Regions from separate parts of the Bacillus nitroreducens genome, predicted to be linked through region 1. Evidence: riboswitches for the same ligand, from Rfam matches in the RefSeq annotation. Region 1 holds a riboswitch; each other region holds the start of a gene.

Evidence for each region. A riboswitch is a leader RNA that binds a small molecule or an ion and turns the genes downstream of it on or off. The one in region 1 is predicted to bind thiamine pyrophosphate.
Region 2: another riboswitch for thiamine pyrophosphate. It lies ahead of tenA (thiaminase II); the one in region 1 lies ahead of ACWPVE_RS19720 (thiamine phosphate synthase).
Region 3: another riboswitch for thiamine pyrophosphate. It lies ahead of ACWPVE_RS20345 (3-oxoacyl-ACP reductase); the one in region 1 lies ahead of ACWPVE_RS19720 (thiamine phosphate synthase).
Region 4: another riboswitch for thiamine pyrophosphate. It lies ahead of thiT (energy-coupled thiamine transporter ThiT); the one in region 1 lies ahead of ACWPVE_RS19720 (thiamine phosphate synthase).

The regions. Positions count from the first base shown of each region.
Region 1 covers NZ_CAXHYI020000003.1:3,233,282-3,241,493, forward strand. The annotation lists gene ACWPVE_RS19705 (thiazole synthase) at 25-792, opposite strand; gene thiS (sulfur carrier protein ThiS) at 794-997, opposite strand; gene thiO (glycine oxidase ThiO) at 1,009-2,121, opposite strand; gene ACWPVE_RS19720 (thiamine phosphate synthase) at 2,111-2,713, opposite strand; TPP riboswitch at 2,827-2,936, opposite strand; gene ACWPVE_RS19725 (DUF4145 domain-containing protein) at 3,169-4,275, shown strand; gene ACWPVE_RS19730 (LytS/YhcK type 5TM receptor domain-containing protein) at 4,500-5,222, shown strand; gene ACWPVE_RS19735 (ATP-binding protein) at 5,411-5,803, shown strand; gene ACWPVE_RS19740 (hypothetical protein) at 6,052-7,425, shown strand; gene ACWPVE_RS19745 (M20 family metallopeptidase) at 7,565-8,212, shown strand, end outside.
Region 2 covers NZ_CAXHYI020000001.1:717,697-725,908, reverse strand. The annotation lists gene ACWPVE_RS03475 (SPFH domain-containing protein) at 1-429, shown strand, start outside; gene sigY (RNA polymerase sigma factor SigY) at 931-1,494, shown strand; gene ACWPVE_RS03465 (YxlC family protein) at 1,448-1,798, shown strand; gene ACWPVE_RS03460 (hypothetical protein) at 1,995-2,204, shown strand; gene ACWPVE_RS03455 (YbjQ family protein) at 2,185-2,499, shown strand; TPP riboswitch at 2,575-2,735, shown strand; gene tenA (thiaminase II) at 2,843-3,523, shown strand; gene ACWPVE_RS03445 (ECF transporter S component) at 3,553-4,140, shown strand; gene ACWPVE_RS03440 (ABC transporter ATP-binding protein) at 4,154-5,617, shown strand; gene ACWPVE_RS03435 (energy-coupling factor transporter transmembrane component T family protein) at 5,638-6,417, shown strand; gene ACWPVE_RS03430 (thiazole biosynthesis adenylyltransferase ThiF) at 6,521-7,540, shown strand; one part of gene ACWPVE_RS03425 (IS3 family transposase) at 7,835-8,212, opposite strand, start outside.
Region 3 covers NZ_CAXHYI020000003.1:3,359,296-3,367,507, reverse strand. The annotation lists gene ACWPVE_RS20360 (DUF421 domain-containing protein) at 1-145, shown strand, start outside; gene ACWPVE_RS20355 (Na+/H+ antiporter NhaC family protein) at 224-1,639, shown strand; gene thiW (energy coupling factor transporter S component ThiW) at 1,810-2,316, opposite strand; gene ACWPVE_RS20345 (3-oxoacyl-ACP reductase) at 2,339-3,100, opposite strand; TPP riboswitch at 3,191-3,296, opposite strand; gene ACWPVE_RS20340 (DNA alkylation repair protein) at 3,374-4,036, opposite strand; gene ACWPVE_RS20335 (hypothetical protein) at 4,143-4,274, opposite strand; gene ACWPVE_RS20330 (SRPBCC family protein) at 4,371-4,823, opposite strand; gene ACWPVE_RS20325 (MerR family transcriptional regulator) at 4,816-5,169, opposite strand; gene ACWPVE_RS20320 (hypothetical protein) at 5,574-5,714, shown strand; gene ACWPVE_RS20315 (RlpA-like double-psi beta-barrel domain-containing protein) at 5,758-6,204, opposite strand; gene ACWPVE_RS20310 (RrF2 family transcriptional regulator) at 6,332-6,772, opposite strand; gene hmpA (NO-inducible flavohemoprotein) at 6,945-8,165, shown strand.
Region 4 covers NZ_CAXHYI020000003.1:1,080,120-1,088,331, forward strand. The annotation lists gene ACWPVE_RS09190 (molybdopterin-dependent oxidoreductase) at 1-954, shown strand, start outside; gene ychF (redox-regulated ATPase YchF) at 1,066-2,166, shown strand; gene rpsF (30S ribosomal protein S6) at 2,443-2,730, shown strand; gene ssb (single-stranded DNA-binding protein) at 2,786-3,352, shown strand; gene rpsR (30S ribosomal protein S18) at 3,401-3,640, shown strand; gene thiT (energy-coupled thiamine transporter ThiT) at 3,744-4,307, opposite strand; TPP riboswitch at 4,383-4,484, opposite strand; gene ACWPVE_RS09220 (YybS family protein) at 4,736-5,665, shown strand; gene ACWPVE_RS09225 (DHH family phosphoesterase) at 5,693-7,666, shown strand; gene rplI (50S ribosomal protein L9) at 7,663-8,109, shown strand.

The sequences.
Region 1 (8,212 bases):
GGTTAGAAGTTGTAGTCACCAAAATTAAGATCCCACTAACCCAGTCATTGGACTACTTGCTACGGCATAGTCTTTTTCTTCAATGCGGCCAGCTTCATAGCCGAGTCTTCCTGCTTCTAACGCAAGTTTTACAGCGCGTGCCATTTTTACAGGGTCTTGTGCTCCTGACACAGCAGTATTTAATAACACGCCATCTGCGCCAAGTTCCATCGCATATGCGACATCCTTTGGAGAACCGATTCCTGCATCAATAATGATAGGTACTTGTGATTGCTCGATAATAAATTTTAAATTTAATGGATTTAAAATTCCTTTACCTGAACCAATTGGGCTAGCACCTGGCATGACAGCATGTACGCCAAGCTCCTCCAAACGTTTTGCAAGTACAACATCGTCAGACGTATAAGGTAACACAATAAATCCTTCATTTAAAAGCATTTCGGATGCTCTCAATGTCTCGATTGGATCTGGTAATAGGGATCTGTCGTCTCCGATAATCTCTACTTTAATCATGTCACATAAGCCAGATGCTTTAGCAAGTTTTGCAATCCGTACTGCTTCTTCAGCCGTTTTGGCACCTGCCGTATTAGGTAGAAGTGTATATTTTGTTAAGTCTAACTGCTCTAAAAAATTCGGTTGACTTGCTTCAAATATATTCATTCTCCTAACCGCAAACGTTAAAATTTCAGCTTCTGAAACCTCTACTGCTTGTTTTTGAATGTCAAAAGATGGGTATTTTCCTGTTCCTAATAAAAGTCTAGAATTAAAGGTACGATTTGCGATTGTTAACATATTATCCTCCTCCTACAAATTGGACAATTTCAACGACATCTCCATTTGCAAGTTTTTTAGTTTTATAGTCATCTTTTTGAATAATATCTTCGTTTATTTCTACTATTGCAATTCGGTTTTGTAGCTCATAGTGGGCCAAAAGACTTTCTACTGAAGTCACCTCTTCAGGAAGTTCAACTTGTGTTCCATTAAGTCTTATCTTCATCTTCTCACCTCCTAAACCGTGGCTAGTTGCCTTCGGTTAATATGAAAGGCAGCAATCCACTCTTGTTTTACCTCATAATTGAGGATGAAATCACGAATCATTTTTCCTGTTGCAGGGGCCAGAAGGATTCCATTGCGAAAATGACCACATGCAATAAAAATCCCTTCCTCTTCAGGATGTCTGCTGATAAATGGATGTCCATCAAAGGTGGTAGGCCGTAAGCCAGCTGTAAAACCATGAAACCTCCAGTCGGAAGAGGAGGGGAGCATCGTTTTTGCTCTATTTATTAAGGCTTCAACACTATTTAGACTAATTGAATCGCTCCAGTCATCCTGTAACATCGTTGCTCCTATCACCAATTGACCGTTGTTTCTTGGTACGATATAGGATTTATCATAAAACAATGTATGGTGTAAAAGGGGCTTATCATGTTGAACAATGATGCTTTCTCCCTTTACAGGTGATAACTGTTCAGAGATTCTTAGATTCTCTAAAAGAGGATTACTGTAAACACCAGTTGCTATGACGACATGCTTTGCATAGAAATGACCTTTTGATGTCTTCACTTTATACTGATTATGTCCATTTTCAATTTCATGAACATGACAATATTCAAAAATTGAGGCTCCAAGAACTTGCGCACTTTTAGTAAAAGCTTCACATGTATTTTTCGGATTCACATTTACATCGTCAGCAATATGCGCTGCACCTATCACATTCTTAGAAATGTCTGGAACTAACAGGTTGACTTCGTAGTCATTTAACCAATTTACAGTTGGTTGTTTTAATAGAGATACTAGACTTTGCAGATCTTGTTCTGTAAATGCTAGTTTTAGAATTCCACCTGTTCGATAACCAATATCTATCCCACTCAGCTCATAAAGTTCGTCTTTTAATTGTTTGTATTCTAGCTGACTGGATCTAGCGAACGGGAAGAAGAGAGAGAAATCACCGTCACTTTCTGAATGAGCTCCAAGCATACCAGCCGCGGCTTTTGTTGTTTTTTCACCTAGTTGTCCTTCATCTATTAGGGCAACATCCATTTGTTCTTTTGTTAAATAATAAGCAATGGAGGAACCAATGATCCCGCCACCTATAACAACTACATCATAGTTATTTTTCATCCTGAATCGCCTCGCTGACTTTTTTTGTTAGAGAATGGGGGTCATCTGCTGCAAAAATAGCAGACATGAGCGCAACTCCGTCAGCACCAACCTCTTTGACAGACGGTAATGTTTCCAAGGTAATTCCGCCAATAGCGTAAACAGGGATGTTAAGTTCTTTTTTTATCTGACTAAGAGGCTGGATTCCATTTGGTGGCAACCCTTTTTTACTGTTCGTTTCAAAGCAGTGGCCGTAGATGACATAATCTGCTCCATTTGCTTCGGCTTCTTTAGCTTTTTCAACGGAATGAACACTACAACCCACTAGGATGTGCGGGTACCGTTGTTTGACCAGTTTGACAGGTAGACCATGTTCAGGTAAATGCACCGTAGGAATGTTCATACAAAGCGCTACATCAAGGCGGTCATTTACAATGATTTTTTCTTTCTTAACACCGTTGCTAAGTAAGGAATCGATAAGAGACACAATGTTTTGTACCGATTTTGACTTTTCACGGATTTGTACGTAATCAATCACATCTTTTATAGAAATGATTTTTTCAGCAAGCGCTTTTACAGATTGCTGATCATCTGATACAGCCATTAATTTCATTTCATTTCTCCTTTTGTCGAACACCTTGTATCGAAAAAAGGGATATGTTCGGTTAAGTACAACAAAAAACCACTCTCCGATGTAGGAAAGTGGTTGATATGTATATGTATAGCTATCTTACTTAACCACATCCCTACGCAGGTACAAGCCTGTTCAGGTAATGAGGGTTTCAAAGTAACTACTTTTTTCTCAGCCCTTATCAAGGGTTCCCCTAGTGAAAACACAAAATATTAAGTTATATAATAAAGTTAACACACTTTAATTAGATTGAAAAGGGATATGTTTCCAAGATGGGATTTATACACGATTAGAGTTGATAGATCCATAAATAGGTGACAAAAGACCTTGATTGTCCCATCTTTTTCAACTAAAATGAAGGAATCGAACAGATGGTCTGAATCTCTATTAATTAGATTCAGGCCTTGATTTTTCATGTAAGAAAGGAACAACTAGATATGAATTCATCCAAGTATTTTTATAGATTTCTAGAACCGATTTCTAAAGAATTAGCCTTTTTAGCTGGTGAATTAGAAAACTCCATCTTTTCAAGCCCCCGTACCATGCTTACCCATTCCAGGGTATTAATAGAAAATATCCTTCAACAAGTTATGGAATATGAAAAAATAAAAGAAAATCCTCGTATTACATTAAAGGAAAGGCTTACCATGTTAGAGAACGAGGGAATTCTTACAACAGAAATTAGAGATGCACTTCATGTGGTTCGTCAACTTGGAAATCAGGCTTCACATGACAAGAGAAAGTTTCGTTATTCGGAGGCACTACTATCATGGGAAGCCATTTACAAGATTGTTAGGTGGTATGTCGAAGTCTATACCTCGTATTCAATCAAAGTACCAGAATATCAGGATCCAACACCTCCGAAGGAAGAGCGTTATGACATTACTGAACTGGAGCTACGACTAAAATCATTAGAGGCTTTACTAGTCGCATCTATGAAAAAAGAGCCTTTAGGTAAAAAAACACAAAAAGAAGTGGCAATTACAAAAACTGTCGCTCCATCAAAATTAGCAGAGCCAGGATACACAGCAATTCGAACAATCGAATATAAAGGGGAGACACTTGAAATTCCTTATTTCTTACGTGATGCCTTTTTACTTCCCCAACGCTTTGATAAGTCCGAAACATTTCTAATACGATTGGGGGCAGAACAACAAGCTCGAATTATGAGTGAGTTGCCTAGCAATCTCGAAAATTTGCATAAACATGTAAAACGATTTAATGAAAACAATGATAAGCAATTATTTGAGGAACTTCGCCTCTTCATTGAAGAAGAGAAGACTCGCCGAAAAGTGATCCTTGAACGACCAGGAGAACTCTTTTTATTTTATAAAGCAGATTATATTATTCTAACGGATCAAATGAAGGATATCCCACTCACAAAGGAAGAATTCCTTGGTATACCAAACCTTATTAAACAATTAAATGAAGATGGTATTCATACTGTAGGACAACTTCCAAAGGAACTAGTGATTCTTGGAAAATACAAGAATGTAGGAATTATAAACGTGAAGAGATTGTTTGAGCAATTGAAAGGGAAATAGTTTTATAGACAAATGAATCTTAACAAAGATGATGTACCCAGTTAGGGTGCATTTTTTTTGACGCAGTACATTCGATTGGGTTGGGATGCATATTTGATTCCAAATTGATATCGTGTACAGTTCTTCTCATTAAAAATTCTTCAAATAAATGGGTGAAAAAAGAAGGATTCTCTTACTTTTTGACGAATTTAAAGGAACATCAGAGATGGGAGGATAAGACTAGCGTGGCGACATATATCGAAACATTACTATTAAATATGCTTTTTTTAGTTGTCTTTCTCATATTTATTCCTTATTTAATAAAATCAAATGGTAAAAATTTTTCTGATCAATTTAAAGAGATACTTCAACTTATTTCGGTCATAGTTGCCATGATTTCTTGTATGTTCTTTCCATTTCATATTGGTAATGAGATTATTATGGACTTGCGGACGATCGCAATTATGTTCGGTGGCTTATATCTTGGAAGCAAGGCTAGTCTATCGCTCGTTACCATATTCATCGTCATTCGACTTTATTTAGGAGAACTAGGAAGTGGCTTTTATGCAGCAGCACTTACAGGTATCCTCATTTTAATTATATTATTTTTGATTCGCCAATCATTCAAAAGAGCAAGGAAACATAAGAGAATCCTGATCGCATGTAGTTTTTCGTTTTTTGTTAGCACAATTATATTAGTGATCCGCACTGTCGTATTCGGTCATTTACACCTATCAGACTATATGGTCATTATCATCTTTTTCTTGGTTCATTTACTCTGCACATTCTTTATTTTTTATTTTCGAGAATTGTTACAAGAAAGCTTGGATATGAATATGCAAGTGATAAAAGCTGAGAAATTAGAGGTAGTGAGTCACTTAGCCGCCAGCATATCTCATGAAGTCAGAAACCCTCTTACCGTCGTTAAAGGAATTTTACAAATCTATCTAAAGATGAATGGGAAATAGAAAAAAGAAAACAGTTTATAGAAATATCACTACAAGAAATTGACCGAGCAAATGATATTATTGGTAACTATTTAACTTTTGCAAAATCCGTTCATCAAGAATATGTAGTCGTTGAACTTGATCAAGAACTCATTCGTTCCATAAATGTGATCACGCCACTGGCAAATATGAACTGTGTAGACATACTGATGGCAATTCAACCTTGTCGTGTGAAAGGAGATCCACAGCTTTTGCAACAATGCTTCTTAAACATTACGAAAAATTGTATCGAAGCGATGCCGAGTGGTGGAAAGCTATCGATACGAACTGAAGAAGTAAATGATGGTGTTGTCATTGAGATAAATGATACAGGAGAAGGAATGTCGAATGAACAGCTTAAACGTTTAGATGAACCATTTTTTACAACTAAAGGCAGGGAAGGGACAGGCTTGGGTATGATGGCTGTCATTAAAATTATAAAACTCATGCAAGGGAAGCTTGATGTTACCAGCCATAAAGATGAAGGGACTCAATTCCGAATTTATTTCCCTCATCCTTCTGTTGGAATAGAGGGACAAGATAATGATCTGAAAACTAGATGAAATACGAATGGTTAGCAGTTCTACAATTCTGTTCAAGTTTGTAGTGCTGCTTTTTCAATTGTGAATTTCAACTTAGTAATAAATGAATTTGCCTATATCATGTGTACTAGGAGACGATATCCCACATCACAAGCTTGTAAATATGTTTAGGAAGTATACGATCCAAAGCAAGCGTTTACCTTGTCATTTTTACCCCCTATGCTATACTTTGATTGTTTGACTTAACAGCATGAGTAGGAGAGGAAAAAATGAATAAATATGCATGGGTCCGCAATCTTTATCTTTTTTATTCTGTCGTATTTTTACTTCAGATAATAAATGTTTTTATAGATAGCGAGACGTTTAACTACATACTGGGACTACTTGCTATGATCATGCTAATTGTGTCATTTCCTTTGGCATCGCGACTATTTAAAATTCTTGGAGGCTCGTTTCTACTCGTAGGGAGTTACTTGTTCTTTACGACAGGTCAGTCTATTCATGTTATTCCTAGTTTATTAACTTCGAATCTATCTTTACTGACTCTATTAGCAATGTTGCCCTGGATGAATAGCATTGTTCGGAGTGGAAGATTTGATCGGAATTTAAATCTCCTGATTAAAGTAAATGCCTCAGATTTAGGTAAGCTCTATCCACGTAGTTCACTTATTACGCATATACTTGCGGCTTTTTTGAACTTATCGGCTGCCACAATCTCACAAGATGTACTAAAGAGTATGTTGTCCTCTTATAGCAAAGACATTCGTGATTCTTTTATTACAACCGCATCGTTAAGGGGTTACTCATTAGCCCTTTTGTGGAGTCCGTTGGAGATAATGGTCGCAGTAGCAATATTGACGACAGGTGTTGAATATGTCACACTATTACCATGGCTCATTTTAATGGCGATTATTGCCTTTTTATTAGACTCTTTATTTGGGCGCCAATACTATAAAAAACACAAATTTGAAAATGAGAAATTACAAATTCATACAAAAATCAATAAAAAAGATCTAATTAAAAAAATGCTACAGTTTATTAGTGCACTGGTTTTGTTCCTGTTACTTGTCATTTTGATAGGAAGTTTGCTTCATTTAAGCTTTATTTTAACAGTCACACTCCTTATTTTCCCATTTGCATTTGTTTGGTCGTTAATGATGAAAAGAAGGCGAAGTTTTTGGATAATAGGATGGAATAATTGGAAAACAAAGACCAATTCGATGCAGAATTTTATTGTATTGTTTATCTCACTTTCCTTGTTTTCTACTAGTTTAGGAGATACTACGTTTTTGGAAGTTATTCAAAAACCCTTATCTTTTATTTCGAATCATCCCATGCTCATTTTATTTTTAATACAAGCGATTTTTGTTCTCCTTAGTATGTTTGGGATTCATCCAATTGCGACGGTGGGGATTTTAACTGGAATCACAACACCTCTACTAGAGGTCATGAATCCTGTAAGTATTGCTCTTGTTCTTATTACAGGATCCGTTGCTACATTCACAGTGGGTACATATGGATTACTAGTCACGTTAACCTCAATGAGTACGAAGCAAAATCCATTTCGAATTACGATTAGAAATATGCCTTTTGCAATCGGCATGGCAGTTCTAGGTACCCTTGTAGCGTATCTATTATTATAAGATTTTTGGGACAGAGGACTTCTGTCCCATTTTTTGTGGGTTGCCAGATTTGTCATATTATTTTAGAATATTAGAATTAGTTCATCTAATGTGATAATACTAGAATGAATGAATACATATACAAATCGGGGGTTTTTTGATGAAGGAATTATTTGAAAAGTTAGACGAAATCTATGACGAAATTGTTTCAATCCGACGTTATTTACATGAATATCCAGAGTTGTCTTTTGAAGAAACCAAAACAGCAGAATATATTGCAAATTACCATAAAAACCTTGGCCATGATGTTCGAACAGGTGTTGGAGGAAATGGAGTGGTAGCATATTTGAAAGGGGAGCGCCCAGGTCCGACTGTTGCTTTACGTGCTGATTTTGATGCCCTCCCAATTTTTGAGCAAACGGGTCTACCATTTAAATCAAAAAATGATGGTGTCATGCATGCCTGTGGTCATGACGGGCATACCGCTACATTACTAGGATTAGCGAAAGTGTTAAATAGTATAAAAGCAGAAATTGGCGGGACTGTTGTTTTTATTCATCAGCATGCAGAGGAACTACCACCAGGTGGTGCCATTTCAATGATTGAGGATGGCTGTTTAGAGGGGGTCGATGTCATTTTCGGAACGCATTTACAGGCACAAATGCCGCTTGGTGAAATTGGTTATCGAGTAGGTGCCATTCAGGCAGCTCCAGACCGTTTTGATATTAAAATACAAGGACGTGGAGGGCATGGTGCATATCCACATCAGACCATTGATAGTATTGTTGTTGGTGGTCAGCTTATCAAT
Region 2 (8,212 bases), on a different contig from region 1:
GAAGCTCAGCGTGCACAAGGGGAAGCTGAAGCAGACATTATTCGTCTAACTGGTCTTGCTGAAGCGGAAGCAAAACAAAAAATTGCTGAAGCATTCGAGCAATATGGAAAAGCTGCAATTCTTGATATGATCATTAAGATGCTTCCTCAATACGCGAAAGAAGTGGCTGCACCATTATCAAATATTGATAAAATTACGGTTGTGGATACAGGTAGTAGTGGGGAAAACGGTGGCGCCAATAAAGTAACAGGTTATGCCACGAACTTGATGTCAACCCTTCAAGAATCTTTAAAAGCCTCATCAGGTATTGATGTGAAAGAGATCATCGAAAACCTCTCAGGTAAAGGCAATGTGAAAAACAGTATCGACAATTTAACCGACGAATTGGCCCAAACAAGAAAAAACACCGATGTAACAGAGATAGAATAATGAATGTTGATGGAGCAGCCTATTCAGGCTGCTTTATTTGATGTAACCTTTTTTGGCTAATTTGATTTTGACAATGATAGCGGTGAAATCTGTGGGAGAGTCCAAAACAGGAGTGATCTGAAAAGGGATAACAGTGTAAAAACATGGAATAGATCAAAAGAAGATATGATTGCGACAGGGAACTTGAAGAAATTCAGGTTAAAGTCCAAATAAGACTCTGATTGCGACAACGATAGTGAGAAATCCTTAGGATAGTCCAAATAAAAGTCTAATATCGACAATAGTAGCTCAGTAAGTCACAAATAAAGTCCTATGAACTCCACGTCCTTGATTTTACGTCGAACATTAATCACAACCATTGTTCATTTTTACTTGTTTCAAGAAGCAAAGCGCATATACTATAAAAGTCCAAATTAATTTTTTTCAAAGTGAACTTTTCGATTACACTCTTCGTATTATGAATGAAAAAACAAATAAATCTTCTCGGGGGAGAATTATTGCATGGATGAAAAGGAGTTAATTCGCAGTGCGAAGCGTGGTGATTCACTCGCGTTTGCTATGCTTTTTAAGGAAAACTATCCTTTTTTAGTAAAGTATTTAATAAAGGCAACAATGAACCCTGATATTGCTGAAGACTTGGCACAGGAAGCAATGTTAAAAAGTATGGAAAAAATCAAATTATATAATGGTAAATCAAAATTCTCCTCATGGCTGATAACAATCGCAACAAACTTGTATATTGACGATCTCCGAAAAAAGAAACGTGAACTAGAATTTAAGCATCAGGAACAAGCATTGCGAAAGATGAAATGGCAATTTGAGAACCATTCAGAGGATTGGAATGATGCTCTTGCTGCACTTGGAAGGCTTTCGGATGAAATTAGGATTCCGATTGTATTAAAACATTACTATGGGTATTCTTATGAAGAAATAGCTGACATGCTTCATATCGCCATTGGTACTGTTAAATCGAGAATACATAATGGAATCAAAACAGTAAGAAAGGAGCTGAGACCTAATGAAGAAAAGCAAACTAATACTACTAAACGCCGAACAACGAAATGAGGAAGATTCAGAAACCATTCAAGAAATTAATGATGCTTTTACTAAAATTGATCAACATTACTCGGTTTTTACTCCTGATTTACAAGTGTTTGAACAAATGGTGGCAGTTGAACAACAAAAACAAAAGAAGAAGTTTAGACGGGATTTAATCGCATTTATCTTAATTGCCTTATTTATTATGACAAGTTTAATAACCGCAGTTTTTCAAATACCAATCGTGTTTATCATCATTCAAGGTATTGCGACCATTAGTTTTCCTCTATATAGTTTTTATCGATATAGAAAACGGGTGATGCATACATGAAAAAGTATAGCATCGAATTTTGGATACTACTAATAATCATCCTACTTATTCAAAGTTTTTGGTTATTTTTAGATGCAAGGAAGAGGGGACATAACTACTGGTTTTGGGGAATTTGGGGATTAATACAAACGCCAATGCCCATTGTTTTTTATCTCCTATTTGTAAGAAAAATTTATCAACGTAAAGCAGGTAGGGAATGATGTGGAATATTGCAAAATATATTGTATTGTTAATAGCGATAATTGGACAAATTGTAGGTATTGTATTTTTGTTTATTGATATATCAAGAGCAATCACGTTTTATACTTTTTATATGGTGGCTATTGTTCTATTATTTGCTATTTTAGTATGGGAACGAAAACGAGAGAAAGAGGAGGATGATCAAAATGATTATCGTGACTACTGATTATGTACCAGGTAAAGAAGTAAAAGAGCTTAAAGGATTTGTAAGAGGTGGTACAGTCCAGTCTAAACATATTGGTCGAGATATTATGGCAGGATTAAAAACAATCGTTGGAGGAGAAATTTCCGATTACACTGAAATGTTGGAAGAGGCTCGGCAGAAAGCAATTGGCCGAATGGTTGATGATGCTAAAGCAAAGGGAGCAAATGCAATTATCGGAATGCGCCTACAAACTTCAGCTGTCATGCAAAATGCTTCTGAAATTATTGCATATGGCACAGCCGTGTATGTTGAGTAGAAAGTATTTAGAAAACACTTGAAAAAATAAGATTACATGTTAGTATTGGAAATAAGCAAATTTTATAAAAAATCACGATTCCACTAGGGGTGCCTTTAAAATGGTAAATGACAATGTTTGCATTCATTGTTTTATTTACAAATAAGGCTGAGATTGAGGATTGAGTTATCATGACCTCGAGACCCTTAGAACCTGATCTGGTTTATACCAGCGTAGGGAAGTGGGCTTTGGGTTAGTATGTTTTTTTATGGTTAATAATCAATCCAAACCACTTTTTTTACGTTGTGTAAAGAAGGTGGTTTTTTATTTTGCTTAATAAGTGATTAAAGGGAGGAAAAATGAAATGTTATTTTCAGAGGAGATACGAAAAGAGGCAAATTCTATATGGGAGGCTAGCTTTGAGCATCCATTTGTAAAAGGTATCGGTGATGGTTCTTTGCCACTTGAGTGTTTTAAATATTATGTGCTGCAAGATGCTTATTATTTAACGCATTTTGCTAAGGTACAAGCAATAGGTGCTGCTAAAGCAGAGGACCTACATACAACGAATCGACTGGCGATACATGCACAAGGGACCTACGAAGCTGAATTAGAATTACATAAAAGTTTTTCGGAAAAGTTAGGTGTGACTGAAGAAGATAGAAAAAATTTCAAACCTGCACCAACAGCCTATGCCTACACATCCCACTTGTATAGAGCAGCTTATTCGGGCCATTTAGGTGATGTCATTGCAGCTTTATTGCCTTGTTACTGGCTGTATTATGAGATTGGGGAAAGACTTAAAGATTGTCAACCAGAAGAACCAATCTATCATAAATGGATTGAAGCATATGGTGGTGAATGGTTTAAAGAATTGGTTGAAGAACAAATTAATCGCATCAATGATATTGCTTCAAATGTAACGGATGTAGACCGAGAACGCATGAAGGATCATTTTTTAATTAGTAGTCAATATGAGTATTCTTTCTGGGAAATGGCGTATCGATTAGAGAAATGGCCTGTTAAGCAAATAGTAACTGTTTGAAGTACCCATATATAAGAGGAGAGTTTTCTATGAAAAATAATGGACTAAAATTAACAGATATTTTGGTCACAATTGTGATTTCAATCGCATTTGGAATCGTTTATATCGCTTGGGGATCCTTATATTATGTTGTGAAGCCAATTGGACTACATATAGATCAATTACTATATGGAATGTGGTTTATTGCAGCTACTGTTGCATATTTGGTCATTCGTAAGCCAGGTGTTGCTTTACTTGCCGAAATAGCAGCTGCCTCAGGAGAATTTATATTGGGTTCTCCATGGGGACTAACGGTTCTTCTTTATGGTGTTGTGCAAGGATTGTTTGCAGAAATAGTATTTATGCTCTTTCGGTACAAAAAATATAATCTTGCTGTCATTCTATTAGCAGCTTCAGCTTCATGTTTAGGTTCAATCATCATGGATATTGCTTATGGAGAGATAGGTGATTTAGCTGTATGGAATCTTGCTTTATTAGTGGTAGCTAGATTTATAGGTTCTATATTATTTGCTGGGATATTTGCATTCTATCTTGTGAAGGTGTTGGAAATGACAGGAGTAACGAATCTTGTACGCCCACTTTCGAAAAGTGATTTTGATTCATTAGATCAAAAATAAAAGGGTGTTTAAAATGGAAACAATTGCCTATGTAGAAAATCTACGTTTGAAATTTCCAGGAGATGAGTCCTTAGTTTTTAAGGACTTGTCTATCAATATTAAAAAAGGAGAGAAAGTACTACTTCTGGGACCATCAGGATGTGGAAAATCAACGTTACTTCAGGTATTGAGCGGGATTATCCCCAGCTCAATAGAAGTACCGATGAAGGTGGATTCACTACAGGTCCCCGCAAAATGGGGTTATGTCTTCCAGGACCCAGACTCCCAGTTTTGTATGCCATTTGTGGATGAGGAGATTGCTTTTGTCTTGGAAAATTTGCAAATCCCAAAGGAACAAATGTCTGAGCTAATCCAATATTATTTAAATCAGGTTGGATTAGATTTAGAAATGGTGCATACAAGCATTCAAACGTTGTCTGGGGGAATGAAACAGCGTTTAGCCATCGCTTCGGTTTTAGCACTCGATCCTGATGTATTATTTTTAGATGAGCCAACAGCCATGCTGGATCCAGGTGGGACAGAAGAAATTTGGGAGGTTATTAAGAACGTTGGACAAGATAAAACACTCGTTATTGTAGAGCACAAACTTGATCATGTTCTTGAATTAGTAGAAAGAGTTATCCTTTTCAATGATGTAGGAGAAGTAATTGCTGATGGACATAAGGATGATATGTTATCTCGCTATCAAACGCTCATGCGAGAGCATGGGATTTGGTATCCTGATGCATGGGATCACTTTGTTCGAGACAATAGGATAAACAGTCATCAAGATAATCTTGCAAGTAGTCCACCTTTCATTCAACTTCAACAATTTAAAGGATATAGGAAGAATAAGGAATTAGTGAGTGTGGATGATGCACAGGTTTTTCCAGGTGAGTGGATTGTCATAAGGGGGCAGAATGGAGCGGGAAAAAGTACGTTCCTTCACTCACTTATGCAATTTATTAAAACAACAGGTGACTATATCTTATATGGAAAAAAGATAAGAAATTCATTCAAACTTAGTCAGCAAATATCCTTTGTTTTTCAGAATCCTGAGTTACAATTTGTCACGAACTCTGTGTATGAAGAAATTGCATATTCTTTGCGAATTGACAAAAGAGATGAACAAGAAATAGCTGACACGGTTGAAGAGCTTTTACAATTATTTCATCTTACAACACATAGAGATAAACATCCTTTTCAGCTATCAATGGGTCAAAAAAGAAGATTAAGTGTAGCCGCTTCAATCATAAGAGATCAACAAATTCTTTTACTAGATGAACCAACATTTGGACTTGATTTAAAGAATACTTTTGCACTACTTACCTTGCTAGAAAAATATAGACAAAAGAACAAGACGATTATGATGGTTACTCATGATTCGAAAATTGAAGAATATTTTGCAACACGAGTTTGGACTATTGAAAGTGGTCGTTTGATAAAAGATCAAATTGCAAGAAGGTCGAATGTCAATCATAGTGTTGTATCAGTGTAAGAGTAGAAAGGAATTTACAAATGGAATTTTCAAGTAAAGAGACATGGTTACATCGAATCAACCCAAGTGTAAAACTGATCGTATTAGTTTTTTTATGCATTGTCGTATTATTCACAGACCATCTTCCATTTCTTATTCATACTGCTGTAGTCGTTTTTATTTTATTTTTTTGTTTCTCAGGACATTCTGCTAAAAGAATCTTATTATTAACTTTACCATTTCTCCTTATATTTGTTTCAACCTCATCTTCCATGGTTTTTTTTGGAAAAGGAGATACAGTTTTGTATCAATGGGGATTGGTCTCTATTTCGGAGGAAAGTATTTATAAAGGTTTACTTGTTGGATTCAGGGGGATTATCTTTGCAGGGCTTGGCCTAACGTTTTCTTTAACAACGCGACCTGTTTTCCTTTTTTATTCATTAATGCAGCAACTTAAACTGCCACCCAAATATGCTTATAGTTTTATGGCGGGATTGCGTTTAATTCCAATCATGATTGAAGAGTTTCAAACCATTCAAAATGCGTTGAGAGTACGAGGGTATGAACGTAAAAATGGGATACAATCGTTTTTTAATAAATTGAAGGTATATTCAATTCCCTTATTATCCCAAAGCATTAGACGTGCTCATCGAATTGCGGTAGCCATGGAAGCAAAACAATTTTCAAGCGAAAACCATCGAACTTTTTATTATGAGTTAACATTTTCAAAGTATGATATGATTTTTGTACTTTATTTTATCGTCATGTTGAGTTTAGGGTATTTCGTCTATCTACAGCAAATCTCCTTTACATTATTTTGAAAACTTAACGCTTCATGTAAATAATCAAGATATGGTACGATATTTTATATCAGAAGATTTCAAATGAGAGTCGTATAGGGGATAAAGGAAGGAATGATTCAAGTTGACAGAACGCTACTCACGGCAAGAGTTATTTGGACCAATTGGAATAGGTGGACAAGAAAAAATTAGTAGCAAACATGTTCTTATCGTTGGAGCTGGTGCTCTTGGCACGGGTAGTGCAGAGGGACTTGTTCGTGCTGGGATTGGAAAGTTAACAATCGTTGATCGTGATTATGTGGAATGGACGAATCTACAAAGACAGCAGTTATATAGTGAAGAAGATGCAGAGAATCGTATGCCAAAGGCAATCGCTGCCAAAAACCGATTGGAAAAAATCAATTCTGAGGTTGATATCAATGCACATGTCATGGATGTCTCAATTCAGGAGATTGAACATATCATTCATGATGTTGATCTAATAATTGATGCAACCGATAACTTTGATATAAGAATGCTGCTAAATGATGCAGCACAAAAATATAACATTCCTTGGATTTATGGGGCATGTGTTGCGAGTTATGGAATTAGCTATTGCATCTTACCTGGACAAACACCGTGTCTACATTGTCTGTTAGAAACGGTTCCATTAGGTGGGCTTACTTGTGATACGGCAGGGATTATAAGTCCCGCGGTGCAAATGGTGGTGTCCTATCAGCTAACGGAAGCACTTAAAATCTTGGTAGAAGATTATGAAGCTCTCAGAAATAAATTGGTTTCATTTGATCTATGGAAGAATCAACATACATCTATAAATGTTGACCGTATTAAAAAGAACGGCTGTTTATCCTGTGGGACTAATCCAACTTATCCATTTTTATCGTATGAAAATCAAACAAAGACCGCCGTATTATGCGGTAGGGATTCAGTTCAAATTCGACCAAGTGAAAGAATTGAAAGAGATTTGGATTCAATAGCAGAACTGTTAAAAGCCCAAGGTGGTAAGATTGAAAAAAATCCATACCTCTTATCCTTTACAAAAGAAAAAAACCGCATGGTTGTTTTCAAAGATGGGCGAGTACTTATTCACGGCACGAAGGATATATCAGAAGCAAGGAGTTTGTATCATCGCTATTTAGGATAGTGGTGTTAGCGAACATAATTGGGTTAAACACCGAAGTTGTTTAAGAGTAGATTCACAAAAAATTCAACTAATTGACAAAAAATTGCCTCAAAAATGGCCTGACATTTCCACTACAAATGATACTCTAAAATTATAAAAAGATAATGGGGGAGTAATAGTGGAAGAATTGTCAATAACATTTAATATTGCGGCAGCGTTGGTTTTAGTATTTTTTATCGGTGCAATCATAATTGAATCATAAAAAAAATCCACGGTACTGAACTGACCCGCCAAAATGGGACTTAGAAAAAACACCTATGCTACCTGACGTCCATATTCAATTGGAGCCAGGTAGTTTAATTTTGCCTGTATTCGTTTTTCGTTATAGTAACACATATATTGATTCACAATCTCAATTACTTTAATATTAGTGATAGAAGATCTTCTATGGTCTTTGAATCCTTCCGACTTTAGCGAGGAGTGAAAGGATTCGATTACGGCGTTATCATGGCAGTTTCCTTTACGGGACATGCTTGTGATAATGCCTTTTTCTCTTGCGAAATTTTGATATGCATAGGATGTATATACTGATCCTTGATCACTATGCAATAGAACTTTTTTAGGTCTTCGCTTTTTTATGGCCTCTCTCAATGTACTTAATACAAAGTTCGTATCTTGTACTGAACTTACCGT
Region 3 (8,212 bases), 130 kb from region 1:
TTATGAAGAGCTTGAGCAAATCGGGAAAAATGAAGATTGGCTCTTAAAAAAGATTGCAATGAGCTATAAAAACGTCACAATGAATGAGATTCTACTAGGAACAATTGATGAAAACGAAAAGATAACCTTGTTTCTGTACCACTAAAGACATTTAGCTCCTTAAAATACGCACTACATAAATTGGTCATACTAACTCAAGAAAATTTAAATTGGAGGATTTGGCTTGGAACAATCATGGATTTCCCTTATCCCATTCATTATCGTTATTGGGATGGCAATATGGTTAAAAGATATTTTACCTGGGCTTGTTTTAGGATTAGTTGTTGGTGCAATCCTTGTTACATCTGATATATTAGCTGGAGCTGGGCAATCCATTACGTACATTGTGGCAACTTTATCAGATCCAACGAATATAAAAATTGTGAGTTTTCTATATGTGTTTGGTGGATTGGTTGGAATGATGAATATTGCTGGGGGTATTAAAGGATTTACAGAATGGATTGGGACAAAGATTAAAAGTGAGCGTGGTTTGCTGGGGTTAATTTGGTATACCCTCCCTTTTACCTTCATGATGCCTATGTTTCGCATTATGATGATTGGGCCGATTATAAAACAATTGATTAAGAAAATGAACCTTTCAAAGCAAAAAGTCGGCTTTACATTAGATATTTCAACCGAATCGGTTATTGTATTATTACCAGTTGCGACTGCATTTGTCGGATTCATGGTATCTCTCGTTGAGGGAGGTATTAAGGGACTTCATTTAGGTATGTCCGCTTATGAAGTGTTTTTATTAAGTATTTTGTTTAATTTTTATGCGATTGTGATGCTATTGATTGGAATTATTCAGACGTTTTTACCTTCTAAACCAAAATCGAAGTCAAATATGAATGACTCGGATGAAGAACATGAACATGAGTTTCATCGAATGGGGATAAAGAAAGAACTTTCTCTTGTAAAAGCTCAACCATGGCATTTGATTGTCCCTGTGTTTTTACTTTTAGGATTATCTCTTTATCTGTTATGGGAAGATGGTCGTTCTCTCGGAGCTAAAACCATATTTGAGGCTTTTTCAATGGCTGATGCAACCTTCGTGATGCTTTTAGCTGTATTTATCACACTCATTTTTACATTTGTTTTTTATATCATTCGAAAGCAGAAACTACATGAAATTATGTATCATTTCTACGATGGTGGAAATCAAATGATGCAAGCCATTAGCCTTCTCATTCTGATTTGGGCTCTCACGTTATCAGCAGAGGAACTTGGCTTTTCTGCATTTATTAGCTCTACCTTAGGGTCATTTCTACCAGGATTTCTTACTCCAGCTACTATTTTTTTAATTGGTTCTGTAGTCGGATACTTTATTGGCTCTTCATGGGGAACTTGGGGATTATTTATGCCACTAGGAATTGCATTGGCCTTATCAACTGGTGCTTCTATCCCGTTAACCGTAGGAGCTGTGTTTGCAAGTGGTGCCTTTGGAGCGTTGACTTCTCCATTAGGTGATACTACGATCACGACAGCTTCAATCTTAGATCTAGACCTCGTAGATTACGCTCAGTATAAATTAAAACTCTCGGCAATTGGTGCTGTCATTGCTACTGTGCTTTACATCATTGGTGGCTTACTAATCTAAAAAAGACTAAACAAAGGCTGTTTAGTCTTTTTTCATCTATTCAAATGCACCTTGTAATCTTTGTAGCTAATATTTAGGTCAACAAGAGATGGCCTTTGCGTTTGAGTCTTTTTGCTCAGTTAGTTTCGGCTTTCCCACTGATTTGCTTTGTTACGGTTTTCTGTTATTTATCAGTTAAAATTGCGTTCAGAAAACCGTTTAAAAGCAGAGCTCTTTAGTACAATCCCAATAATGATAAATCCGAAAATTGATCCTGCAATTGAACTAAAAATAAAGGAAGGTACGAAACCAAATAAAGCCACATTTTGTCCAAGAATCAGTGTAGCAATTGGATAACACGCTAGCGCACCCAATAACCCAGTTCCGATTATCTCGCCTGTCATTGCCATTGAGGTTTTCTTCGTTTTTTTATATAAATAAGCAGCTAAAAATGCTCCAATCATACTACCTGGGAATGCGAATAAAGAACCTGTTCCCATCATGTTCCGAATAAGTGAAACGGAAAAAGCTTGAAGTACAGCATAAGCAGGTCCCAAAATAACCGCAGACAATACATTAATAAAGTGCTGCATTGGAAAAACTCTTGTAAATCCAAAAGGTATTGAAAAGAGATGGCTAGTAATGGTCCCGATTGCAACAAACATGGCTGTTAGTGTTAATTTTAGTGTTTTATTCAAGCTAAATTCTCCTTATATGATATTAATTCATCACCAAGCCGCCATCAACGACAAGGTTTTGTCCGGTAATACCCTTGCTCCATGGGGATGCGAAGAATAGCACCGCATTTGCTACATCTTCTGGAGTCGTTACTTTTTGAAGTGGTGTGGAATCCTTGATTAATTGGAAAACCTCCACAGAAGTAGCTGAACTTGCATCAGTTGTTTGTAATAACCCTCCTGAAACCATGTTTACATTGATTCCATATGCACCTAGGTCCTTGGCCATACTTCGAGTGAAACCCAATAATGCAGCTTTGCTTGTGTTGTAATCATGATACGCAACGACAGGATTTTGAAAAAGATTAGTTCCAATTGTTACAATACGTCCAAACCCAAGTTCTTTCATACCTGAGATTGCAGCCTGTGTCGTATGTAATGCCCCTTTTATTGCGCCTTCAAGCTGTATATGATAATCCTCCCATGCAATTTCCTCGGCGCTTTTTCTTGCGATTGGATCAAAACGGAAGTTAATTAAGGCGTTATTGATAACTGTTGTGATTGGTTGATCAAAATGTTTTTTGGCTTCTAAGAAAAGATTTTCCACTTGTTCATGATTTCTTACATCGGCTTGGATTGCAATTGCATGATCCCCAATTTCTTCTTTTAATAATAAAGCCTTTGCTTCACTTTGGTAATAATTGATGACTACTTTTGCTCCTTCGTTCGCAAATGCTTTGACTAATTCTTTGCCTAACCCACGTGCACCACCAGTAACGAGAACAACTTGATTCTGTAATTTCACGCTAGTAGCCTCCTTAATTAATAAAATAAAAATACCGCAAAAAAAACAGGCCCAAAAAAATGGACCTGGTTTAGGTTTCAAGAAAAATGGAAGTTTACCACTCTACTTTCCTCCGCCGGTATTATCCGGATCAGGTCCAAGGGTTAAAAAACACTTGTTTTTCTCTCAGCCCGACTGGGCACCCCTAGTAGTTTGCGAATATTCTTTATTTAAGAATAGTATGTTCCTATAGAATTGTAAAGATATATGATTCTTTGAGTAATGAAAAAAATATCAAATATATTTACTACCCTCTCTAATACTCAATTTGGGTAAATTTGTGTTACGAATAAAGTCCCGTACTGAATTCGGATTGGTCTTTGAATACTCTCGTAATGCCCAACCAATTGCCTTTTGTATGAAAAATTCTTTACTTTCAGCATTAGCTTTTATGTATTTGTATAGTTTTGTTTCATTTGTTTCTTCTTTGTATTTTAGTTGAAATAGGATTGAAGAACGTATTAACCACATGTTGTTACTGTAGGACCAAATTTCAATTTTATCCTCAATCACACTTGGGGTTTCTTTTGCTATTTTTCCAACAAGATGTGGAGAAAGGACATCGACAGTATCCCACCAAGATTTAGTTGTAATGAGGGTTTCAATAAAGGACAGGTGGCTACTATTGATTTTTTTAATTGCTCTTACTAAGTAGTCTTGTGCTGCATACTGATATTCTCTTTCATTCTTCTTCCATAATTGATTAACTAACTCAAGATTCAATTCTTGTTTTAAAATACCTGTTTGCTTATAAAAATCACGCATTAATTGTCTTCTTAATGGTGTTTTTATACCAAGGAATGGAAAATGGTTTTTCATATATTTTTGCATGGGTATGGCGTTTTCTTCGTCTCGATTCTGTTCAAATAATGAAACAAGTTGGTTTAGTTCCTTCATATCATTCGCCCCTGTAGACTCATTTTCCCTATTATACGAATTAAAAGTAAAAAATACTATCTTTTCTATGTAAGACTACGTCCGAAAAGATAGTATTTTGCCCTTGTTATTTTGGATTAATAGGAGTTACGACTGCAAATAGGTTTTCTGTTGGATTATTTAGGTTTACTTCAATAACCTTGTACCCTTCAAGGTCCTTGTAATCATTTGAAACAGGTGTTTTGATCTCGTTGCTCATCTTTCGTACTTCCCTTCTAACTATTTTCTCACACAATAGGTAGTATATGATGCGGTTACGAAAATGTGCCTCTTTTTTTAAAAACTTTTTCAAACCTTAAATTTTTAATGCCTCATCACGAACGCGGTCCATAAATTCCTTCACCACATCATGATTTGCATTTTTGCTGCTTAACTTCAGCATGGCTCTTCCGACAAAGTTAACTCCCTTGTTTTGTCCCTCATAAATGAATTTGGTGTGAGAGTCGCCTAACTTAATGAGTGTAAAAGTTGTCGTAATTTCGAAAGCTTTCCCTATTACAAAGCTTGTTTGTTTTTTCTTTTTATTTTCGGTGTCTTCATATTGTGTTGTTTCAACGATATAAGTTTCTACTCGTTTTCCCTCACGATATTTCTGCTGATGTTTTGCGCCGACTTCCCCTTCTGTTTTCTCAAGTAAGGTATGTTCCTCAACCTTTGGCATGATTTTTTTTATATTTTTATCCGAAAATAGATTCCATACCTTTTCAATATTTGCCTTTATCGTTGTTTCCTCTTTCCATTCAATCATTGTTTTGTTTATCCTCCTTACCAGATGCAAGAAATTCATCGATCTGCTCAATTTGAAGATGAAGATCTGCAATTTGTTTTTCTATATTCTCTCTCTTCTGGAGAAGTAAAATCTCCAGGTGTGCAAATGATTCATCTTCCATAACCGATATCATCTCTTGGATTGAAAATCCTAGGTTTCTTAGTTTCGTTAAAAGTATCGCAAGAAAAAAACTCCCATCATCATAATAGCGATACTTGTTTTTCGGATCGATATAAGCCGGCTCTAACAGTTTAACTTCCGCATAGTATCGCAATGTTTCCTTGCTCAACCCGGTCATTTCAGCAAATTCACTTATTTTATACAACTGCTATCCTCCTTGTTTTATCCACCTTTAACGGGAGTAAGAATGCCACTTTGAAATTATTAAATGCACGATGTGGCAATGTCTTTGTAACCTTCATCGTGTATGTCTTTTTGCAAAACCTATGGAGAGGAGAAATACCCTACACTAGTGGAAGACAACTTTATCTTAAACTATGGGGTGCACCACTCGGTCAACACATATCATTCAAAGTTTGTCCATCTAGTATTTCTTCAAACAGTATCTTGGTAAAAGTATTTTTTACTGCGATCGATACTATCATTCTAGTACAGTAGTTTACGAAAAAATAATTTGCTACTCGCTTTTATGAATGAAATCATGTGTAAAATAAAACAGAAAATGCCATATTAGTAACAAACTATATTGGAAAGGATGTGGAATTTTTAGTGAAAGATAAACATTTGAAAAATCAAGTTCTGTATATTACAAATCCCGCTTATGATGTGTTGCATTCAGAAAATCTACTTGATGAAACGAACGAAGAAAGTCAACGTGAACAAATGGTTCAGCAAGAAATGGATAAATAAAAAAACGGAGGACAATTCAAAAATTGTTCTCCGTTTTTGACCGTTAATCAAGCGGTGTAATTTCCACATTCAGTACCCCAACACTCGGTGCTGCACCTAGGGCTTCGAAAGCTTTACGGTGAAGATTGATTCGATTGGCTGGATATTTCTTCACTTCGTCAACAACTGTTACAATGACGTCTTGATGTGGGACAAACGAAACATTTCTCACCCGTAATCGTTGACCACATTTAAAAGGGCTATTTTCTCCGACCGCTACAGTCATATTGTTATCGTAGGACCAACCTAATTCACATTTTGTTGGTGTTCCGCCCCAGGTCCAAGTGGCTTTCCCAAGGATGGTATCTGGGTTTCGGTTCCAGTCCCAGCCATAGTATGGTGCTGGATACTGCGGCACGTACTGATGATAGTAATAACCATCGTACAAATTCCGTGGTTCTAAGTATCCGTGACAATAAGGGCAGTAATAACCAGATGTATGTCTTATCATCTCACTTCTTCTCCTTTGAAACTTCCTAATTACTTCGTCTACTTAAATGTATGTCACTTGACTAGTAATGGTTCCAATTGGAGTCGTACTTGGTATTCGAAACTTAAAGTGTGAGATTTTGTAATTTCTAATTCTGTGAACGAAATAAACCGAGTAGATCTGTTTTATTCGTTACAAGGTCCTCTAGTGTATACCCATTTAGGACATTTATAAATGCCTGTAATGCTTCATTTAAAGCAAATTTAAGTTTACAAGAAGGTGAGATTGCGCAATATCCCCCTCCTGATTTAAAGCACTCAACTATATTGAAGTCGTCTTCTGTCTTGGATACTACTTCCCCGATGTTAATATCTTTTGGATGCTTAGCAAGTTTGAAACCACCATTACGCCCCCGGATGGTAACGATATACTCTAGCTTTCCTAAATGATGGATGATCTTCATTAAATGGTTTTTTGATATATGATAAGCATCTGCAATTTCTTGAATCGTAGTTAATTCTTCATCCTTTTTCAAAGCCAAATACATTAATACACGTAACGCATAATCTGTATAATTTGTTAACTTCATTCTTATAAAACTCCTTACATTATGAGTTCTAAATAAGTATAGCATGGAAGTCCTTTTTTTGCGCAAATGTGACAACTTTTCAAAAGATGTATTTAAAGGGTATCTTTTATTCGCACTGTCATTATATTATAAACATGTATTTAAAATATTTGTTTTGAAAGGACGTTATGTAATGCTAAGTCAAAAAACAATTGAAATCGTGAAAAGCACTGTCCCAGTACTCGAAAAATACGGAAAAGATATTACTACTCAATTTTACAAGCGTATGTTTACAAATAACCCAGAACTATTAAACATTTTCAACCACGCGAACCAAAGACAGGGTCGTCAACAAACTGCATTAGCGAACGCGGTATATGCTGCAGCAGCTAATATTGATAATCTAGGAGCGATTCTTCCAGTTGTAAAACAAATTGGACAGAAACACCGTGCATTAGGCGTTTTACCTGAACACTATCCAATAGTTGGTGAAAATTTACTTGGAGCAATTAAAGAAGTATTAGGAGATGCTGCAACGGATGAAATCATCAATGCATGGGCTGAAGCTTATGGTGTTATCGCAGATGCGTTCATCGGAGTTGAAAAAGAAATGTATGATGAAGCAAAACAACAACCAGGTGGCTGGGAAGGTTTTCGAAACTTTGTTGTTGATCGTAAGGTAAAAGAAAGTGATGTCATTACATCTTTCTACTTAAAGCCAGATGATGGAAAAGAAATATCATCGTATCAAGCAGGGCAATACTTAACAGTTAAGGTACAACCTGAAGGTGATCAATACACACATCTTCGCCACTATAGCTTATCTTCAGCACCAGGAAAAGACTACTACCGAATCAGCGTAAAACGTGAGGAGCATGGTGTGGTGTCTAATTACTTACACAACGAATTGACCGAAGGCGATGTCATACAAGTAAGCGCTCCAGCTGGAGACTTTGTTCTTGATGCTAAAAATACACCTGCTATTTTAATTAGTGGCGGTGTTGGATTAACACCAATGGTCAGCATGTTAAATACGATTGTGGAGCAACAGCCTGAACGTGAAGTGATGTTTATACACGGTGCTCTGAACAGCAACGTTCATGCATTAAAGGCAGAGGTTGAAGAAATCGCGGCTAAACATGATAATGTAAAGAATTTCGTAGTATACTCTGAGCCAACTGAGCAAGATCGTGAAGTTATGAACTTTGATAAAGAGGGTTTCATTGACCTTGAGTGGTTAAAAGCAACTGTAGATATGAAAGATGCAGATTTCTATTTCTGTGGTCCAACTCCATTCATGAAAATGATGTATCGCTCATTAAAAGAATGGGGAGTTGCATCTGAAAATATCCACTTCGAGTTCTTCGGCCCAGCAAGTGAACTAGAAGAACCGACAAAAGTTGTAAATGCATAATCAATAGTTTTCAAGAAACCTTTAGTTTTGAATATGAAAAGTATTGT
Region 4 (8,212 bases), 2.2 Mb from region 1:
ATGTCCGAACAGGCAGAAAATATATTAAACGCTTCAGAACCACCAATAAAAATGATCATTGTGTCAAGTGGTAATCCATTAACACAAGTTCCCAATACGGCTCTTGTAGAAGAGGCCTTTACCTCAGTAGAAACATTAGTTGTACTCGAGCAGTTTATGACGGACACGGCAAGACTAGCAGATTATGTACTTCCATCAGCGACTTCGTTTGAGGAAGAGGATATCTACTATTCCTCGATGTTTCATCATTATGTCAATTATGGGCCAAAACTTGTAGAGGCACGCGGCGATGCAAAGTCAGATGTGTGGATATGGACTGAATTAGCCAAAAGACTTGGATTTGGTGAAGAATTTGATTATACAAGAGAAGAATTTATTAAAATGGGATTAGGTTCTTTACAAGAAAAGGGAGTTACATTTGAGGCAATTAAGGAAAAAGGTCATGTTCCATTGCCTGTAAGTCATGTTCCATGGCATGATTTTAACTTTGCGACCCCGTCTGGGAAATTTGAATTTACTTCATCTGTAGGAGAGACGAAAGGGTATGATGGACGTCTAAAGATATCTTATCCAAGAGAATCTCAGTTTTCAGATCAAGAGTTGGCTAAAAAGTATCCATATACCTTACTAACAATTCATCCACTTCGCTCAAATCATTCACAGCATTATCATTTGATTAAAGCGTTGCAGACGGTAAAGGTTGAGATTTCAAAGGACATTGCAGATCGTAAAGGACTTAAACCTGACGATAAAGTAAGAGTATTTAATGACCGAGGAGAGATTACGGGACACGTCCAAATTTTGAAAGAGTCCTCACCAAATGTCATTTGTATTGATGAAGGACAATGGCATATTTTTGGTGGAAGTGTCAATCAACTTACTTCGCATCAGAAGTCAGATAATGGACTCGGCAGTACGTTATATGATTGCTTAGTTGGGATTGAGAAAGTATAAGGAATATTTTTACGCAAGCCGTTTCTAGACGGAACGGCTTGTTTTTTTGATAAGGAATATCTATAATTGTTGAAGGCTAGTAGTTTCGTGATTAGAGGAGTGGAAAAATCAATGGCGTTAACAGCAGGTATCGTTGGTCTTCCGAATGTTGGAAAATCAACTCTTTTTAATGCAATAACTCAAGCAGGTGCAGAATCAGCGAACTACCCATTCTGTACAATTGACCCCAATGTAGGGATTGTTGAAGTTCCAGATGAGCGTTTAAATAAATTAACAGAATTAGTACAACCGAAAAAGACCGTACCAACCACCTTTGAATTCACTGATATTGCAGGGATTGTGAAGGGAGCAAGTAAAGGGGAAGGTCTTGGAAATAAATTCTTATCACATATCCGTCAAGTAGATGCAATTTGTCATGTTGTACGCTGTTTTGCCGATGATAATATTACACACGTAGCGGGGAAAGTTGACCCGATTGCTGATATTGAAACCATTAATTTAGAGTTAATTTTAGCAGATTTAGAATCAGTGGATAAGCGTATTGATCGTGTAGCAAAGCTTGCAAAGCAAAAAGACAAGGATGCTGTTGCAGAGCATGAGGTGCTTGTGCAATTAAAGGATGCATTTGAAAATGAACAACCAGCTCGTGCATTGGAATTTACTGAAGAACAAATGAAGGTTGTAAAAGGAATGCATTTACTGACTAGTAAACCTGTTTTATATGTGGCGAATGTCAGTGAGGATGATGTGGCAGACCCTTCTTCAAACGAATATGTACAGGTGGTTCGTGAATTTGCACAAAAAGACAATGCTGAGGTAATTGTTGTATGTGCAAAAATTGAGTCTGAGATTGCGGAACTTGACGGGGAAGAGAAAGCTATGTTCCTTGAAGAATTAGGTATTGAGGAGTCTGGGCTTGATCAATTGATTCGTAATGCGTATCACTTATTAGGACTGGCTACGTATTTTACCGCTGGAGTGCAAGAAGTGAGAGCGTGGACGTTTAGAAAAGGAATGAAAGCACCACAGTGTGCAGGTATTATTCACTCCGATTTTGAGAGAGGCTTTATCCGCGCAGAGACGGTTTCGTATGAAGACTTACTTGCAGCTGGTAATATGAATGCGGCTCGTGAGGCTGGTAAGGTACGTTTAGAGGGAAAAGAATATATCGTTCAAGATGGAGATGTTATTCATTTCCGATTTAATGTATAAGGTTTTGTAAGGAAAAGCGCCACAGGACAAGTATTTGTTTTGTGGCTTTTTATTCACTTAGCCACAAAACAAATGCGCAATTGTACTTCTCCATGCTTTTTGGCGAGGATAAAAAGTGTTAAAAAAGTCTGGTTAATTGCCCTAATTAAGATTGTAGAATCAGTTCTTGCCTACAATATATTCATGTGATATAATATCTTTCTGTGAGTAATTAAAATAATTGCTCCTTGCCCTTTTTAGATAAAGGGCCGTTAGTCCAAAAGGAGGTGTAACGTGATGAAAAAATACGAAATTATGTATATCATCCGTCCAAACATTGATGATGAAGCGAAAAAGGCTTTAGTTGAGCGTTTTAATGGCGTTTTAACTGAAAATGGTGCGGAGATTACAAACGTAAAAGAATGGGGTAAGCGCCGTTTAGCATACGAAATCAATGATTTCCGCGATGGTTACTACATGATTCTTAACGTAATGTCAAACGCTGAAGCTGTTAGCGAATTCGATCGTTTAGCAAAAATCAACGAAGACATTATCCGTCATATCATTGTTAAAGAAGAAGAATAAGAAATTTTAGAGAGTATAGACTCTGTTTCAATATCCTGTTAAGGAGATGGTTCTGATGATGAATCGCGTAGTTCTTGTAGGGAGACTTACCAAGGACCCTGAATTACGATATACCCCAAGTGGAGTTGCGGTTGCAACCTTTACGCTTGCAGTGAATCGAACATTTACTAATCAGTCAGGTGAACGTGAAGCTGACTTCATTAATTGCGTCGTATGGCGCCGACCAGCTGAAAATGTTGCAAACTTCCTAAAGAAGGGAAGCTTAGCAGGTGTAGATGGTCGTCTTCAAACAAGAAATTATGAAGGACAGGATGGCAAACGCGTATATGTTACAGAGGTTGTGGCAGAAAGTGTTCAGTTCCTTGAACCAAGGAATGCTAATGACCAACAACGAAGCGGTGGAGGTAACTTTGGTGGTGGCTATGGCGGCGGTAACCAAGGCGGCTATGGTGGCAATCAAGGTGGATTTGGAGGCAACCAAGGCGGTGGCCAAGGTGGCTATTCTCCATTTGGACAGAGTCAGAACCCAAATCAAAATCAAGGACCTACAAGAGTAGACCAAGATCCATTTGCAAATGATGGACAACCTATCGATATTTCAGATGATGATCTACCATTCTAACTTGTAAGTCAATCGAATATATACATTTGTCGGAAGGAGGAAAAAGAAATGGCAGGCGGACGTAAAGGTGGACGTGCAAAGCGTCGTAAAGTGTGTTACTTCACAGCTAATGGAATTACACACATCGATTACAAAGAAGTAGATTTACTTAAAAAATTCGTTTCTGAACGTGGTAAAATCTTACCTCGTCGTGTAACTGGTACAAGTGCGAAATACCAACGTAAATTAACAGTTGCTATTAAACGTGCTCGTCAAATGGCATTATTACCATATGTATCTGGTGAATAATATCCAAAAAAGGCGATGACCCTTCAATGTGGTCATCGCTTTTTTTATTGCTGTTTTAACAAAAAAGAACCACAATAATTCATTTATGTGGTTCCTTTAGTAACTATTTTTTAAGAATGAAAAAGCGTGGTGAAGCAATGGTTAAGATAGACAATATAATGGAACATAACGCGAATGTAGCTAGCATTGTAATCCCGTTTAAGCTGAAGGAGTACCATGCTGGGTTTTCAATTTCTGGTGCAAAATATTCAATAAAGAGAAAACCTGCTAGAAAGTGCCAGAAATAACGAGCAAGACTTCCAATAAATATTGCAAAAGTAATAGCGAAAATAGCTTTTGATTTTTGATCATTTGTTAAACTTTCTTGTACGATAGATTTGAATATTCCTCCTAAGCCAATGAATGAAAAGGCAAGGATATATTCCATAATAGCTTGAACAGGGTGCACAATCCATGGATCGAATACGATTTGAAGTAATCCCCATAATAGTCCAGATAACATCCCTATTTTTAAACCCCATCTTAAGGCAATAATAAAAACAGGGACCATAGCAAATGAAATAGATATGGCTGGAGAAAGTTTAATGGATGGAAGTAGATCTAAAACTAGGGCTAACGCTGCAAAAATAGCTGCTTCAATCATTGCTTGTAATCTTGTATTTCGCATAAAAAAATCCCCCTTGAAGTAGTTGAAAAAATAACGAACCTCAAAGGAGAACAATTATTAAAAGAAAGACGTTCTCGCAGAATATCTCCACATCCCTACGCTAGTGTTAACTAACAGGTTCGAAGGGTCTGAACTTGGACGTTCACTCTCAGCAATATTGCTCCCCTTGTGGTTACGTTTATTATTCACTACTATCATAATCGAAAATAGGGAAAAGTAAAACAAAAAGATCGCATGTGTTAATGAACAAGTAATAAATTACGCAGAAGTTCGAAAGTTGAAGACTTGATAGTAAAACTTTAAAATAGAAAGTGATTGTTTTTTGTGTCTAGCTCTAGAAGCCATCAGCTCTTGTGGTTAAAGCTTATGATTGTTGCTGATAAGGCGGGTGTGCTTAGAGCTTTTCTAATTTAAGTTGAGGTGAAAAGGTGAAGAATACAAAATTAATAACAGAAGGGACCGTGCTACTCGCGGTATACAGTGCACTGTTACTACTCTCTTTATATATCCCACTCATAGGAACAGTGTTAGTAGTGCTTTTACCCTTACCTTTTATTCTGTTTACGGTAAAGCATGGGATAAAAATGTCATTGCTTTTTTTCCTAATAGCCTTTTTATTATCTGGTTTATTAGGTTTTGTAATGGGAATTATACTTACGATTATGTTTGGGGTTACAGGAATACTATTAGGGGAAATGATCAACAGAGGAAGAAATGGAATCGAGCTTTTCTTAGGTAGTTGTTTGGCTTATTTGTTTTCGTTCGTTCTTCTTTATATAACTGTTATAGGTGTGTTACAAATTGACATTAATGAAGTACTTATTGAAAGTTCACGAGAATCTTTAGAGATCGTCGAGAGTATAATGGGTGCAACAGGGGGCGAAGCCAATACACAACTCGTCACACAAATTGAGGAGTCTGTTAAAATGATGCAGTACTTAATGCCAAGCATGTTTGTGTTTATGGCGATGGTTCTAGCATTCATTCAAGTTAAGGTGATTAAACCTGTACTTATACGCCTCCAAGTGAAAATGAATCCATTCCCTCCGTTTCGTGAAATCCATTTTCCAAAAAGTATTTTATGGTATTATTTATTGATTTTACTTATTAGCTTTGTTGAAATGGAAATAGGCACATTTGGATATACCGCCTTTATAAATTTCTTTTTTATTTTGCAGTTATTTATGGTGATTCAAGGATTGTCATTTATTTATTATTACTGTCATCAAAAAGGAATCACAATAGCCGTTCCGATTGTATTGACAATCTTAACCCCATTTCTCCTTTATATTATACGAATCTTAGGTATAATTGACTTAGGATTCCAACTGCGAAATCGAATTAGTAAAAAGAAGTAAAACAAAGCTTTAGGAGCTGAAAATTACATGCCAGACTTTTACAAAAGGAAGTTATTTCGCTATCCCTTATATGCTTTGCTTGCCATCACAAGTATATATAGTGCCATTCTCTTTTATTTTCACTGGATAATTGGGTTAGCAAGTTTTCTGCTCCTTGGTATCATTGCCTATTATTTATATAAAGCAAACTCACATCTCAAAAGGGAAATGGAGCATTATATCTCGACCCTTTCATATCGTTTAAAAAAGGTTGGCGAAGAGGCATTAATGGAAATGCCGATTGGAATCTTACTCTATAATGATGAATTTCAGGTTGAGTGGGCCAACGCCTATTTATCGAATTGTCTTGATGCCGACACATTAGTGGGAAGGTCGTTGTATGAGATTGAGGAATTAATTGTCCCACTTATTCAGCAGGAAGTTGAAAGTGACACGATTACATTAAATGAACAGAAATATAAGGTGATTATCAAGAGAGAAGAACGATTGCTTTATTTCTTTGATGTAACCGAACAAATGGAAATTGTGCAATTGTATGAGGCGGAGCGAACCGTATTAGGGTTTATCTTTTTAGACAACTACGATGAAGTAACCCAAGGAATGGATGACCAACGAAAGAGTTCATTAAACAGTCAAGTTACATCCATTTTGAACGAATGGGCAAACGAGCATGGTGTATTTTTAAAAAGAACCTCGTCTGAGCGATTTATTGCCGTGTTGAATGAGGAAATCTTATCGAATCTAGAAAAAACAAAGTTTACAATCCTAGACGATGTAAGAGAAAATACAGCTAAGGAAAGTGTGGCAGTAACGCTAAGTATTGGAATTGGAATAGGTGTATCGACACTCCCAGAATTAGGGATAGCCGCGCAATCAAGTTTAGACCTTGCATTAGGACGTGGTGGAGACCAAGTTGCAATCAAACTTCCGAATGGAAAGGTCAAATTTTATGGCGGTAAAACGAATCCAATGGAAAAGCGGACTAGAGTCCGTGCACGCGTGATTTCACATGCTTTAAAGGAAATTGTATTAGATAGTGATAAAGTCATCATAATGGGCCATAAATACCCTGATATGGATGCGATAGGAGCATCTATTGGGATCTTAAAAGTGGCACAAATGAATCATAAAGAAGGATATATTGTGTTAAACCCGAGCGAGATTGATTCAGGCGTTGGGCGTTTACTAGAGGAAGTAAAGGAAAATTCGGATTTATGGTCGTATTTTATTACACCAGAACAGGCGCTTGAAATCGCTTCTAGTGATACACTGCTTGTTATCGTTGATACCCATAAACCATCCCTAGTTATTGAGGAAAAGCTCGTATCTAAAATTGATAAAATCGTTGTGATTGATCATCATCGACGTGGTGAGGAATTTATTCAATCACCTTTACTTGTCTATATGGAGCCATATGCATCGTCCACAGCTGAGTTAGTAACGGAACTTCTTGAATATCAACCAAAGCGGAAAAAAATAAGCATGCTCGAGGCAACCGCACTACTAGCTGGAATCATCGTAGATACAAAGAGCTTTACGCTTCGCACTGGATCGAGAACGTTTGATGCAGCATCATATCTTCGAGCACAAGGTGCTGATACCGTCCTAGTTCAGAAATTCTTAAAGGAAAACATGGATCACTTTAAAAAGCGCTCTAGGCTAATTGAGTCAGCATTTATTTATAAAAATGGAATAGCGATTGCAAAAGGGAAGCAAAACGAAACTTATGACCAAGTGATGATTGCCCAAGCTGCGGATACATTACTCACAATGAATGATGTTGTTGCTTCATTCGTTATTTCCGTTCGAAATGATTCAAGAGTGGGAATCAGTGCCCGTTCATTAGGGGATATCAATGTTCAACTTATTATGGAAGGTCTAGGTGGCGGTGGTCATTTAACAAATGCAGCTACCCAGTTGGAAGATGCAACAATTGAAGAAGCAGAAGAACAATTACTTTTAGTAATAGATGAGTATTTAGAGGGAGGAACCAAGAAATGAAAGTTATATTCTTAAAAGATGTAAAAGGAAAAGGGAAAAAAGGTGAAGTAAAGAACGTATCTGATGGGTATGCACACAATTTCCTATTCAAACAAAACCTTGCGATTGAAGCGACACCAGCAAACTTAAAAACTTTAGAAGCAAAGAAGAAAAAGGAATCAAAGGAAGCTGCTGAGGAGCTCGCACAATCAAAAAAATTGAAAGAAACTCTCGAAGCTCTTACAGTAGAATTGCAAGCGAAAGCGGGAGAAGGCGGACGACTATTTGGATCTGTTACAAGCAAACAGATTGCGGATCAACTTGCAAAAAAGCATAATATTAAAATTGATAAGCGTAAATTTGACCTTCCAGATGGAATAAGAGCTTTAGGATACACAAATGTAACCGTGAAATTACATCCTGAAGTAACAGCAACTGTGAAGGTACATGTCAAAGAACAGTAATTTCCATTGAAATTGAATATAGAAAACAGATAGAATGAAAAATGTGGTTTTGTTTAAACAAGATCACATTTTTTATTGTATCGGAAAAATTTAAATTGGATCT